Actinocatenispora thailandica: one gene and its partner. The protein of the gene in region 1 interacts with the protein of each later gene in a pairwise test. Links are inferred from orthologs where the notes say so. Each region holds a gene or a part of one and is shown on either strand. Other genes may lie near its edges.

Region 1 (7,719 bases):
CCGGTTCAGCCGCGCAGGGCGCGGATCGTCAGCGCCGCATCCAGCGCGGCGATGGTGGCGTCGAAGCCCTTGTCCTCCGGCGAACCCGGCAGCCCGGCCCGATCGCGCGCCTGCTGCTCGGTGTGCACCGTCAGCACCCCCTGCCCCACCGGCACCCCGGTGTCCAGTGCGACGCGGGTCAGCCCGTCGGTGACCGACCGGCACACCATCTCGAAGTGCTCGGTCTCTCCCTTGATCACCACGCCCAGCGCGACGACCGCGTCGCAGCGCTCGGCGAGCGCCGCCGCGACCACCGGCAGCTCGACCGACCCGGCGACCCGTACCGACCGCACGTCGGTGACGCCGCACGCGGCGGCGGCCGCCTCGGCGCGGGCCACCATCCGGTCGGTCAGCTTCTCGTGCCAGCGGGCGGCGACCAGGCCGAGCCGCAGCCCGGCCGCGGCCGGTAGCGCATCGGACAGGTCAGGTGCGGCGTGCCCGGCCATCAGGCGTGTCCTTCCCGCAGTTCGTCGAAGTCGGGTAGATCGGTGAGCAGGTGCCCGAGCCGGTCCCGTTTGGTCTTGAGGTAGTTGATGTTGTCCGGCCCGGCCGGCACCGGCAGCGCCACCCGCTCGGCGATGCGCAGCCCGTACCCGGCCAGCGCGGTCCACTTGTCCGGGTTGTTGGTGAGCAGCCGGATGCTGCGCACGCCGAGATCGGCGAGGATCTGCGCGCCGATGCCGTAGTCCCGGGCGTCGGCCGGCAGCCCCAGCGCCAGGTTCGCGTCCACCGTGTCGGCACCGCCGTCCTGCAGGTGGTACGCGCGGAGCTTGGACAGCAGGCCGATGCCGCGGCCCTCGTGCCCGCGCAGGTACACCACCACGCCGCGGCCCTCGGCGGCCACCGTGCGCAGCGCCGCGTCCAACTGCGGGCCGCAGTCGCAGCGCAGCGAGCCGAACACGTCCCCGGTCAGGCATTCCGAGTGCACCCGGACCAGCACGTCCTCGCCGTCACCGACGTCGCCGGCGACCAGCGCGATCTGTTCGGTGTCGTCGAGCAGGCTGCGGTAGCCGACCGCCCGGAACTGCCCGTACGGGGTGGGCAACCGGGTGCCGACCACCCGTTCGACCTGCTTCTCGTGCCGGCGCCGGTACGCGATCAGGTCGGCGATGGTGATCAGGGTCAGCTCGTGCTCGGCGCAGAACACGCTCAGCTCGTCCACCCGGGCCATCCCGACGTCCTTCTGGCTGACCACCTCGCACAGCACGCCGACCGGCGGCAGGCCGGCCAGCCGGGCCAGGTCCACGGCGGCCTCGGTGTGCCCGGGCCGGCGCAACACGCCACCCTCCCGGGCCCGCAGCGGCACCACGTGACCCGGCCGGCGGAAGTCGGTCGCGGTCGACCCCGGATCGGCCAGCAGCCTGATCGTACGAGCCCGATCGGTGGCCGAGATGCCGGTGGTGACGCCTTCCGAGGCGTCCACCGTCACGGTGTAGGCGGTCCCGCGCCGGTCCTGGTTGACGTGGTACATCGGGGGCAGCGCGAGCCGGTCGCAGTCGGCGCCGGGCAGCGGCACGCAGATGTAGCCGGACGTGTAGCGCACCATGAACGACAGCAGTTCGGGCGTCGCCTTCGCCGCGGCGAAGATCAGGTCGCCCTCGTTCTCCCGGTCCGGGTCGTCGATCACCACGACCGGCCGCCCCGCGGCGATGTCCTCGATCGCCTGCTCGACCGTGCCGAACCCGGTCACCGGCGACTGCACGCCGGTCATCGCGCACGCTCCGGCGACCCGACGAGCTTCTCCAGATGCTTGCCGATCACGTCCACCTCGATATTGACCAGCCCACCGACCGGCCGGCAGCCCAGCGTGGTGGCCCGCCGGGTGGTCGGGATCAGGCTCACCGCGAACGACACGTCGTCGACGTCGGTGACGGTCAGCGACACGCCGTCCACCGCGATCGACCCCTTGACCACCACGTACCGGTTGAGATCCGGCGGCAGGGCGATGCGCACGTCCTCCCAGTGCTGTGCCGGCCGGCGGTCGAGCACCGTACCGACGCCGTCGACGTGGCCCTGCACCAGGTGACCGCCGATCCGGCCGCCGAGCTTCGCGGCCCGCTCCAGGTTGACCCCGTCGCCGGCGACGAGGCCGTCCAGGGTGGAACGCTCCAGCGTCTCGCGCATCACGTCGGCGACGAAGGTGCCGGCGTCGGTGTCGACCGACACCACGGTCAGGCACACGCCGTTGACGGCGATCGAGTCGCCGTGGCCCGCGTCGCTTGCCACCAGCGGTCCCCGCACCGTGAACAGAGCGGCATCGGCCAACCGCTCGACGGCGGTCAGCTCGCCCAATTCCTCGACGATCCCGGTGAACATGTGCCCCGCGCTCCTTCCTCGATGCGCGAGGCGGGCAGGGCATCATGCGGGCACACGGCGAAGCACACGCATCGCCGACACGTCGGCACGGCACGCCGCACCGACGCTGCCCGCGCGCTTGCTCCCTTCCGGACTTTGACCGTCGGCTCCGGACTCTCACCGGATCCACCGGCACCGTGGTCGTCGCCGTCCACAGTGCCGGGTCGCGGGCTTCACGGGCTTGCCGTGTCACCGCCGGTTCGGAATTTCACCGAACCCCGCCAGCGCGCGTGCTGGTTTCGCACCCTCCAGTCTGGCACGTCGCGGCGGCGGCTCCGAGCAGTACCCGCGTCTGGTTGGTCACTGCGGCCCGGAAGGCGGCGGCTCGGCACCGGCCGCCTCGACGCGGTTGCGCCGGCGGTCGACGGCCACGTACGAGCCGGGCCGGGACTTCGCCACCTGCTTCATCTCGGTGGCCACGGCGACCACCTCGCGTGGATCGCCGAACCTGCGGTGCTGCGAGCTCGCCACCCCGATCGACAGCGTGACCAGCGGAAACGTGTGGATCTCGCGCCGCCGGTCGGGGAGCCGGAGGTGCCCGGCGGCGGCGTCGGCCGGGTCGTACAGCTCGACCACGCCGGCCTCGAACGCCGCGATCGCGTGCTCGGTGATCGCCTCGACCTGCCCGGGCAGGCACAGCACGAGGAAGTCGTCGCCACCCACGTGGCCCAGGAACGGCACCGGGGTGCCCGCCGCGGTGACCGCCTCGTACAGCACGTGCGCCAGCAAGCTGATGAACTCGTCGCCACGGACGAATCCGTACGCGTCGTTGACGCTCTTGAACCGGTCGATGTCCACGTAACACAGGGCGAACCGGTCGTCCCGCCGGACCCGGGCGGCGATCTCGCGCAGGATCCGGGTGTTCCCCGGCAGCCCGGTCAGCGGCGACGCCTCCCGTACCTCCCGGTTGCGGCGCAGCGTCGAGCGCACCCGGGCGACCAGCTCCAGGGTGTCGAACGGCTTGATGATGTAGTCGTCGGCCCCGGCGGTCAGCCCGGCCACCCGGTCCGCGCCCAGCCCCTTGGCGGTCAGCATGATCACCGGCAGGCCGGCGGTGAGCGGATCGGCCCGGATCCGGCGGGTCACCTCGACGCCGTCCAGCTCGGGCATCATCACATCCAGCAGCACCAGGTCCGGCCGGTGCCGGGCGATCTCGGCCAGCGCCTGCACACCGTCCGCGGCGACCGCCACCTCGAACCCCTCGAACCGCAGGTTCATCTCGACGAAGCGGACGATGTCCGGGTCGTCGTCGACGACCAGCACCCGACCGGGCCCGGCCGACCGGTGCTCGGTCACGACGCCGCGGCCCGAGCCCGTTCCCGCAACGCGCGCGCCGCCGCGGCCGGGTCCTTGGCGCCGTAGATCGCGGTACCGGCGACGAACGCGTCCGCGCCGGCCTGCGCCGCCTGCTCGATGGTGTCGGCGTTGATGCCGCCGTCGACCTCGATCCGGATCGACAGCTCACCCCGGGCGGCCCGCACCGCGCGCACCTTGTCCAGCAGCTCGGGCAGGAACCGCTGGCCGCCGAAACCGGCCTTGATCGTCATGACCAGCAGTGTGTCGAACTCGGGCAACAGGTCGAGGTAGGGCTCGATCAGGGTGTCCCGGTCGATGGCCAGCCCGGCCTTGCTGCCGGCGGCGCGCAGCCGCCGGGCCAGCGCCACCGGGTCGTCGGTCGCCTCGGCGTGGAAGGTCACGTTGTACGCCCCGGCCTCGGCGTAGCCGAGCGCCCACCGGTCCGGGTCGTCGATCATCAGGTGGCAGTCCAGCGGCACGTCGGTGGCCCGGCGCAGGCTCTCCACCACCGGCAACCCGATGGTCAGGTTGGGCACGAAATGGTTGTCCATCACGTCCACGTGCAACCAGTCGACCTCGTCGGCGACGACGGCAGCCTCGTCGGCCAGCCGGGCGAAGTCGGCGGCCAGCATGCTCGGTGCGATCAGCGGCTCGATGTGCTCCACGGTCGGCCAGTCTACGGCCGACCGGCCAGCCGGCCCATCCGGCGCGACCCACCGGGCAGCCGAACCGGCCGGCGGGCCCCGCCCCGGCCGGCGGGCGACCGACCGGGCGGCCGCATCGGCGCGGTGCCGGTGGCTACCGGCCGGCGGGTCAGCCGCCGGTACGGCCGTCGATGCGCTCCCGCAGGAAGTCGGCGTGGCCGTTGTGCCGCGCGTACTCCTCCAGCATGTGCGCGTAGCACCAGCGCAGCGACATGGTGCCGAGCTTCGGGTGCTCGAAGGTGGCGTCCAGCGACAACGCGGCGACCGCGGCGCGGGCGCCCTCCTGCTCGGCCACCAAGGTGGCGTAGTCCTCGGCCGCGCCGGCCGGGTCGGCCTGCTCGAAGTCGGCGTCGGAACCCGGGTACAGCTCGGGCAGCTCGGCGCCGCCGAACCGACGGCGGAACCACTGCCGCTCCACGTCGGCCATGTGCCGCACCAGGCCCAGCAGCGACAGGTTGGACGGCGGCACCGCCCAGCGCGCGAGCTGCTCGCCGGTCAGACCGGCGCACTGATGCAGCAGGGTGGCCCGATGCCACTCCAGCAGTCCTTCGAGGACGGCGCGCTCGTCACCGACGAACGGCTCGTCGACGCGCTTGATCTCCGGTGCGATCCACGACATCCGGTCATGATGCCGCAAAACCACGCCGCCGTGGGGTCGCCGTCCGGCGTGGCGCCGGGCGGCCGGCGGCGGTCCGGCCCGGACCGCCGGATCAGCCGATCGAGGTGTAGGCGACGACACCGCGGCGCAGCGCGTCGACCGCCTGCCGGCAGGTTCGGCGCAGCGGGTCGTCGGCCGGTACCGCGATCTGTTCGAGCAGGTCGATGACCTGCCGGCACCACCGGACGAAGTCGCCGGCCGGCATCTCGCCGTCCACCCCGGACGCGCTCGCGAGCACCTTGGCCAGGGGCTCGCCGCGGGCCCAGCGATACATCGGCCAGGCGAAGCCGAGGTCGGGTTCGCGGGTCAGCCGCAGCCCGTACCGCTGCTCGGCGGCGAACAGCTCGCCGAACAGCGCGAGGCTCGCCTCGACCGCCGCCTCGGCGTTGCCGTGCGGCACCGCCACCCGGTCCTCGGACTCCCGGCGTGCCTCGTACACCAGGATCGAGGCGGCGGCGGCGAGTTCCGGTGCGGACAGCCCGGCCCACACCTCCCGGCGCAGGCACTCGGCGACCAGCAGGTCGGTCTCCGACCAGATCCGCGCCAGGGTACGGCCGGCGTCGGTCACCGAGTACCCGCCCGCGGAGCCGGCCAGGTAGCCGCGCTCGGCGAGCATCGCGCACACGTCGTCGAAGGTGCGCACCAGCGACCCGGTACGACCGGTCACCTTGTCCTGCAGCGCCGCCGTCTCCTGCTCCAGCCGCGCGTACCGCTGCGCCCAGCGGGCGTGGTCCTCCCGGTCCGGGCAGCGGTGGCAGGGGTGTGCGCGCAGTTCCCGGCGCAGCTCGACGAGCCGCTCGTCGTCGGCCGCGGCCGACCGGCCGCGGCGGGCGCGCCGGGTGTCGTCACCGGCGGCGACCTCGGCCCTGGACAGCGCGACCGCGAGGTCCCGCCGGGCCTGCGGCGAACGGTGGTTGAAGTGCCGCGGTACCCGGATGCGGCCCAGTGCCGTGGCGTCCCCGAGTTCGGCACCGGGCAGCCGGCCCGCCCACCGGTCCTCGGTGAGCACCAGCGGGCGCGGGTCGTCCCGGGCGCTGTCGCCCGGATCGAGCACCACGGCGAGCCCGGCCCGGCGGCCGCGCGGGATCCGGACGATGTCACCGACCCGCAGCATCGCGAGCGCCTGCGCGGCCTGCGCCCGCCGGTTGGCCGAGCTGCGCCGGCCGAGCGAGCGTTCCCGCTCGGTGATCGCGGTACGCAGCGCGAAGTACCCGGCGAAGTCGCCCAGCTCGCAGTGCATCCGCTCGGCCAGCCGCCGCGCGTTCTCCTCGTTGCGCTGCACCTGGTGCGCCAGGCCGACCACCGAGCGATCCGCCTGGAACTGCGCGAAGCTGCGGGACAGCACCTCCCGGGAACGCTCGAAGCCGAGCATCTCGATGCTGTTGACCGCCATGTTGTAGGACGGCCGGAAGCTGGAGCGCAGCGGATAGGTTCGGGTCGAGGCGAGGCCGGCGACGTGCCGCGGGTCGGTGTCCGGCGACCACAGCACGACCGCGTGGCCCTCGATGTCGATGCCGCGCCGGCCGGCCCGCCCGGTCAGCTGGGTGTACTCCCCCGGCGTGATGTCCACGTGCGCCTCGCCGTTGTACTTGACCAGGCGCTCCAGCACCACGCAGCGGGCCGGCATGTTGATGCCCAGCGCCAGCGTCTCGGTCGCGAACACCGCCTTGACCAGGCCACGGACGAACAGCTCCTCGACGATCTCCTTGAAGGTGGGCAGCATCCCGGCATGGTGTGCGGCCAGGCCGCGCTCCAGCCCCTCGAGGAACTCCCAGTAGCCCAGCACGGTGAGGTCCTCGCCGGCCAGCGCCGCGGTCCGCTTCTCGACCAGCGTCCGGATCTCGGCGCGCTCGGCCGGCGTGGTCAGCCGCAGCCCGGCACGCAGGCACTGGGTCACCGCGGCGTCGCAGCCGGCCCGGCTGAACACGAACAGGATCGCCGGCAGCAGCCCGGCACCGTCGAGCCGGTCGATCACGTCCGGTCGCGCCGGTGGCTGCCAGCGGCGCGGCCGGCCCCGCCGCCCGCCGCCCCACTCCAGCCGGCGCAGCTGCTCGCGGGTGTTGCGCAGCAGTTCGGGGTGCACCTCGTGCTTGCGCGCGGCGGCCTGGTCGTGGAACAGGTCGAACATCCGGCGGCCGACGAGCATGTGCTGCCACAGCGGCACCGGCCGGTGCTCGGAGACGACCACCTCGGTGCGGCCCCGTACGGTCACCAGCCAGTCGGCGAACTCCTCGGCGTTGGACACCGTCGCCGACAGCGACACCAGCATCACCGACGCCGGCAGGTGAATGATCACCTCCTCCCACACCGCGCCGCGGAACCGGTCGGCGAGGTAGTGCACCTCGTCCATCACCACGTACCCCAGACCGTCCAGAGTGGACGATCCGGCGTACAGCATGTTGCGCAGCACCTCGGTGGTCATCACGATCACCGGAGCGTCCGGGTTGATCGCGTTGTCGCCGGTCAGCAGCCCCACGTTGGCCGACCCGTGGCGGGCGGCCAGGTCGTTGTACTTCTGGTTCGACAGCGCCTTGATCGGCGTGGTGTAGAAGGCCTTGCGGCCCAGCCGCAGCGCGAGGAACACCGCGAACTCCCCCACCACGGTCTTGCCGGCACCGGTCGGCGCGCAGACCAGCACGCCGCTGCCGTCCTCGACCGCGGCACAGG
Region 2 (6,301 bases), 2.9 Mb from region 1 along the record:
ATGGCAACTGATTCGCGCTCAGAAAGTGCGAAATCGAGGAGCCTGTCGAAGCCTTCGGTGTACTCCCGAATGAGATCTCGTTCTTCGCGAAGCATGACGCTCCGGAACGCCGTGTCAGACTGCAAGATCGGTGCGTCTGCGGGGTCCGAGAACTCGAAGATCTGGAATGGCCCGCTCAGACCCGGGTGCGCGCCTGAACTGAACGGGACGACGCGGATCTCGATGGTGGAGAGAGCAGCGACTTCGGCGACGCTGGCAAGTTGGTCGCTCATCACCTCGCCGCCGCCGACCGTGTGGTGCAGCACCGCCTCGTCCAGGACCGCCACGAAGGTTGGCGGGTCCTTTCGGTCCAGCACGTGCTCCTTGCGCTGCATCCGCAGCTCGACGAGCCGATCGACCGTGTCTTCGTCGAGCTGCTGGATGCCACCGATGCTGACGATTTCGCGTGCGTATTCCTCGGTCTGCAGTAGCGCCGGAACCATCGCTGGGAAGTATCCGAGGATGCGTGCCGCGTCGGTTTCGTATCCCAGATAGTCGAGGTAGTCGGGTGACGAGGCCACGTCGCGAAAGGCGCTCCACCAGGCGCTTTGCTGGCGAGATGCACGGGCGAGTTCGACGAAGAAAGACCGTCGATCTTGGTCCTGCACGTCGTAGAGGTCGAGGAGCGCCTTGAGATCGTTGGTGGAGACGCCTACCTGTCCCGCCTCCAAACGGATGATCTTGGAGAGGGACCAGTCCATCTTCCGGGCGACCTCGGCCTGGCTCTTGCCGGCGCGCTCGCGTTCCTGGCGCAGCTCGGTACGGAGGCGGCGCCGGATGAGTGGGCGCTGGCCAGCGGGCATTTCTACTCCCCGATGAGTAGACGGCGGCAAGGTGCCAGGTTGCAGCTAGCCTTGCTGCTAAGCGGTCAATGCTGAGTGCATGCTATCTCTCCGACATGTCGCTGCCTGCCCGACCCCAACCTTTTCTGTGGTATCTCACCTGGTGAGAGGGTCGGCCTGGGTCGCCCGTACCAGCGCGAACCGGATGGCGTTGAAGACGCGTTCGTCGCGGCTCCAGTACAGCTGCACGGTGTGCCCCTGGTAGTCGGCCCACATCTCGAACGGTCGGGGGCGCAGTCGCCGGATGATCAGTGCGGCGGCGCCGAGGGCGAGTACACCGATCGCGGTCAGGCCGAGCCCGATGGTCCAGGCGGAGGTCTGCAGGCTGCAGCTGCCGGGCAGCACGAACAGCACGGCGAGGATCGCGCAGATCGTTCCGGCCGGGCTGGCCGAACCGCGGGCGATGCGCAGTCCGCGCAGCTCGTTGAGCTGGTAGCGCTGGCCCTGGACGACCAGCTCGTGGCTGGTCACCTGCACGCCGGCGCGGTCGTAGTAGGTGGTCATCGCGGCCACCTCCGCGCCCGGTTTGCCGCCATCTCGGTCCTTGTGGGACTACGAAACAGCAGGGTGGTGGGAGTAACATCCATGACAGCTCTCCGTTCCGGTCAGGCGACGGTGGTGAGCTTCGAGGGCGGTCTCGGCGGCATCCGGTGGCCGCCCTCTCACACGTCTGGCTGTCGTCTCTGTGCATTTGTGCCGGCTTGACGGATGTCGCCGGCTTGCTGGACTTGTCGCCGAGCTCTCGACCTCGTCGTCGACGCCCGCCATAGCGGGGGGATCTCCCTGTGTCCGAGTATGGACCTGCCGTCAGCAAAAGGAAAGACTTCAACCTGCCATATGGCAGATCGTTCTTCGCAGCAGGCTGGCCGGCAGAGTGCCGAGACGCCGCCTGCTGTCGCTCGCATCGCCATACGCAGGGAGAGTGCCGGCAGATCGACGGGCAGCGAAGGGCACCCTTGCTTTCCGCCTCGATCGCCCGGTTTCGGGGCGGTCAGTCGGATCCCCGACAGTTGGCGGCGGGGCCACGCAGCGTGGTCAGCGCGGGGTGGGCGAGGTGCGTTCGTCGACGACCCGGACCCCGTGCGGCACGCTGAACGGCCGGCCCACCACCTGGTCGCGCCAGCCGGTCAGGCTGAACTCGTACCGGTGTCCGCCGGCCACCCCGCGAAACGAGGCCGGCGCGCCGGACAGGGTCAGGCACGCGGTGAACGCGTCGCCCCCGGACCTCACCCGTACGCAGCGGGAACGCTGGCCGGCGATGGTGCGGGTGGTGCCGGCGATCGTGCTGCCGGGCGTCTCGCCGGCGGCCTGGATCAGCCCGAGCATCTGCTGGGCGGTGAGGAAGCGGTGGTCGCTCGCGGTGCCGACCGCGTCGGCGTCCGGCGGCTGCTGGTAGTTGTTCGGCGGCCTGGTCGAGAGCGTGCAGCTGGTGTCGCCGCAGCGCAGCACGCTGAGCACGAGCCGGACGTACCGGCCGGACGAGAAGATGTACGCGATCCGGTGCGGGTCGCCCTGCTGCGCGAGCGTCGCCCGGCTGCCGTCGGACAGCCGGTAGTCGGCCGAGTACGACCGGGTCTGGCCGTGGTCGAGCTGCGCGGCCAGGTCGTTCACCAGCGTCGCCCGGCTGTCCAGGTGGCCCAGCGGGTCGGCCGAACAGCCGGCCAGCAGCACGGCCGCCAGCGGTACCAGCAGGGCGGCCCGGAGCCGACGGACCGGTCCGCGCCACGTGGCCTGCCCGGTAGCCGCCGCCGCACGGCCCCGGCCCCCGGCGTTCGCGGGTGGGCCCGCCGCGGGCAGGGCACCCGAACGATCGGTGGGCGCGGGCACGGCCTTCGCTGGCTCGGCGGTGGCGGGCATGGCACCAAGATTCGCGCGCGGGGTGTGCCGGGCGCAAATCCGACCGGCCGGTCGGTGCGATTCGTCCGGCGTGCCGGAGGCCACCGCGGACGGTCGGCGAGCCGGTTCCGGCCGGCTCGGTGGCGCTGGCTACGCTCGCGGGGAGAGCCGGCCCGGACCTGCGGGCCGGTGACGCGGACCGACCGCAGCGTGGCGGCTGGCGTTCAGGCCCGGTCGACGCGGCAGCGCGGCCCGGGCTGGTGACACAAGGAGAGCGAGGCTACGTGGCAACCATCGAGGGCATCGTCGCGCGCGAGATCCTCGACTCGCGGGGCAACCCGACGGTCGAGGTCGAGGTCGGTCTGGACGACGGGGTGGTGGCCCGGGCGGCGGTGCCGTCCGGCGCGTCGACCGGCCAGTTCGAGGCGGTGGAACTGCGCGACGGGGACAAGTCCCGGTTCGGCGGCAAGGGCGTCGAGCACGCGGTGTCGAACGTGACCGAGGTGATCGCCCGCGAACTGCTCGGCAACGAGGTGTCCGAGCAGCGGCTGATCGACCAGGTGATGCTCGACCTGGACGGCACCCCGAACAAGAGCAAGCTCGGTGCGAACGCGATCCTCGGCGTGTCGCTCGCGGTGGCCCGCGCCGCCGCCGACTCGGTCGGGTTGCCGCTGTTCCGCTACCTGGGCGGGCCGAACGCGCACCTGCTGCCGGTGCCGATGATGAACATCCTGAACGGTGGCGCGCACGCCGACTCCAACGTGGACATCCAGGAGTTCATGATCGCGCCGGTCGGCGCGGCGAGCTTCCGCGAGGCGGTGCGCTGGGGTTCCGAGACGTACCAGGCGCTCAAGGGCGTGCTGAAGTCCCGGGGGCTGTCGACCGGTCTCGGTGACGAGGGCGGTTTCGCGCCGGACCTGCCGAGCAACCGGGACGCGCTGGACCTGATCACCGAGGCGATCGAGAAGGCCGGCTTCACGCCGGGCCGGGACATCGCGTTCGCGATCGACGCCGCGGCGACCGAGTTCTACTCCGACGGTGCGTACCAGTTCGAGGGCGAGGCGAAGACCGCCGAGCAGATGTCGGAGTACTACGCCGAGCTGCTCGACGGGTACCCGATCGTGTCGCTGGAGGACCCGCTGGCCGAGGACGACTGGGCCGGCTGGGAGCACCTGACCACGGCGGTCGGTGGCCGGGTGCAGCTGGTCGGCGACGACCTGTTCGTCACCAACCCGGAGCGGATCGCGCGCGGCATCAACGACGGCGCCGCCAACGCGGTACTGATCAAGGTGAACCAGATCGGTTCGCTGTCGGAGACGTTCGACGCGGTGACGCTCGCACACAACAACGGCTACCGGACGATGATGAGCCACCGGTCCGGCGAGACCGAGGACACCACGATCGCCGACCTGGTGGTGGCGATGGGCTGCGGGCAGATCAAGTCCGGCGCGCCGGCCCGCTCCGAGCGGGTCGCCAAGTACAACCAGCTGATGCGGATCGAGGAGGAGCTGGACGACGCGGCGCGGTACGCCGGCGCCGACGCGTTCCCGCGCTTCACCCGCTGAACGCAGACAGTGGCACCGCGGCACCCCGCCCGCCGCGGAGCCTGAACGGGAGGCAGTGATGGCGCAGCGCGGCCGGTCCGGTACCGGCAACGGCCCCGGTCGGCGGCCGGGCCGACCCGCGGCCGGTCGCGCCGCACCACCCCGGCGCGGTCGCGACTCGGCCGGTCGGCCGGGTGCCCGCCGCACCGGCGCCACCCGTACCCGGGCGCCGCGGCCCGGTGGCCGGTTCACCGGGCGCGCGGTGGTGCTGGCGCTGGTGTTCGTGGCGTTGATCCTGGCCTACGCGTACCCGGTGCGGACCTATCTGGGCCAGCGGGCGCAGATCGCCGAGCTGACGGACGCCCAGGCGCAGCAGCGGGAGCGCATCGCGAAGCTGCGCGACCAGCGCGCCAAGTGGGACGACCCGCAGTACGTGGAGGCGCAGGCGCGGCGCCGGCTGCGGATGGTGCGCCCCGGCGACAAGGTGTACGCGGTGTACGGCGACCCGCAGAAGTCCGGCGGGAACGGTTCGGACGACCGCCGGGTCCGCTCCGACGGCCCCTGGTACGGCAAGGTCTGGTCCAGCGTGCAGGGCGCGGACCGGTGAGCGCGGCCGGATCGGTCGGCCCGCCGGTGCGCGAGCCGGTCACGCCGGCCGCGACGGCGGCGATGTCCGCGCAGCTCGGCCGGCCGCTGCGGGGCGCCGCGGCGGTGACGCACCGCTGCCCGTGCGGCAACCCGGACGTGGTCGAGACCAGCCCACGGCTGCCGGACGGTACCCCGTTCCCGACGCTGTTCTACCTGACCTGCCCGCGCGCCGCGGCCGAGGTGAGCCGGCTGGAGTCGGCCGGCACGATGCGGGAGATGACCGCGCGGCTGGCCGACGACCCGGACCTCGCGGCCCGGTACCAGGCGGCGCACCACGACTACCTGCGGCGACGGTCCGAGCTGGCCGAGGTACCGGAGATCGCCGGGGTGTCCGCGGGCGGCATGCCGACCCGGGTCAAGTGCCTGCACGTGCACGTCGCGCACGCGCTGGCCGCCGGGCCCGGCGTCAACCCGTTCGGCGACGAGGCGCTCGCGACGATGGCGCCCTGGTGGGCGGACGGCCCCTGCGTGTGCCCGGACGAGGAGGACCCGACCGCCGGCGCGGGCGACGAGGACCGGACCGTGCGCGTGGGCGACGAGGCTCGGACCGCGGGCGACGAGGCCCGGACCGCGGGCGACGAGAGCCGGACCGCGGGCGAGGCCGACGGCCCGGCCGCCGGCGGGACCGCGGCGACCCGATGAGCGGGTGGACGTCGCGGCGGGTCGATGTGAACCCGCTGAGCGGGTGGGAGTCGCGGCGGGTCGACGCGGACCCGGTGCGCGGGCGGCCGGTGCCGAACGCCGTGCCGGTACGGACCAGGGCGAGCCTCGGAGGCGACGATGACTGAGCGGGTCGCGGCGATCGACTGCGGTACCAACTCGATCCGGCTGCTGGTCGCCGACCGGGCCGGCGACCAGCTGACCGACCTGGTCCGCACGATGGAGATCGTCCGGCTCGGCGAGGGTGTCGACCGCACCGGAATGCTCGCGCCGCAGGCGATCGAGCGCACCCGCAAGGCGCTGACCGGGTATGCGGCGCGGATCCGCGAGCTCGGCGCGGCCCGGGTGCGGATGGTCGCCACCTCCGCCAGCCGGGACGCCGGCAACGCGGCCGAGTTCCGGGCGATGGTGCTCGACGTGCTCGGCGCGCCGCCCGAGGTGATCACCGGCGACGAGGAGGCGGCGCTGTCGTTCGCCGGCGCCGTCGCCGGGTTGCCCACCGACCTCGACCCGCCGTACCTGGTGGTGGACATCGGCGGCGGTTCCACCGAGTTCGTCGTCGGCACCGGTACCGCGGAGGCGGCGATCAGCGTCGACATCGGTTGCGTCCGGATGACCGAGCGCTACCTGCACTCCGACCCGCCGACCGGGGCCGAGATCGCCGCGGCGCGGGAGCACGTCACCGAGGTGGTGGACGGCGCGCTCGCCGCGGTGTCCGCGCGCCGGGCCCGC

Evidence for each region. The genes of interacting proteins can lie anywhere in the genome.
Region 2: the proteins of rpe (region 1) and eno interact in binary tests that used the Escherichia coli proteins (3 or more experiments, as listed by UniProt). The link is inferred for Actinocatenispora thailandica from one-to-one orthologs.

What each region holds. Positions count from the first base shown.
Region 1 is NZ_AP023355.1:3,430,181-3,437,899, forward strand. Bases 2,505-5,469 are described here. They hold rpe (ribulose-phosphate 3-epimerase), read right to left. Parts: upstream 4,323-5,469; coding sequence 3,687-4,322; downstream 2,505-3,686. Other genes in these bases: Athai_RS15280 (response regulator), read right to left, coding at 2,695-3,690; Athai_RS15290 (DinB family protein), read right to left, coding at 4,504-5,013; Athai_RS15295 (DEAD/DEAH box helicase), read right to left, coding at 5,105-5,469. Also shown: ribH (6,7-dimethyl-8-ribityllumazine synthase), read right to left, coding at 6-485; Athai_RS15270 (bifunctional 3,4-dihydroxy-2-butanone-4-phosphate synthase/GTP cyclohydrolase II), read right to left, coding at 485-1,729; Athai_RS15275 (riboflavin synthase), read right to left, coding at 1,747-2,355; more of Athai_RS15295, read right to left, coding at 5,470-7,719. UniProt on the Escherichia coli protein: Catalyzes the reversible epimerization of D-ribulose 5-phosphate to D-xylulose 5-phosphate.
Region 2 is NZ_AP023355.1:549,794-556,094, forward strand. The notes cover bases 2,147-5,141. They hold eno (phosphopyruvate hydratase), read left to right. Parts: upstream 2,147-3,001; coding sequence 3,002-4,282; downstream 4,283-5,141. Other genes in these bases: Athai_RS02535 (hypothetical protein), read right to left, coding at 2,147-2,552; Athai_RS02545 (septum formation initiator family protein), read left to right, coding at 4,341-4,868. Outside these bases: Athai_RS02525 (helix-turn-helix domain-containing protein), read right to left, coding at 1-842; Athai_RS02530 (DUF6232 family protein), read right to left, coding at 978-1,385; more of Athai_RS02535, read right to left, coding at 1,917-2,146; Athai_RS02555 (Ppx/GppA phosphatase family protein), read left to right, coding at 5,690-6,301. UniProt on the Escherichia coli protein: Catalyzes the reversible conversion of 2-phosphoglycerate (2-PG) into phosphoenolpyruvate (PEP). It is essential for the degradation of carbohydrates via glycolysis.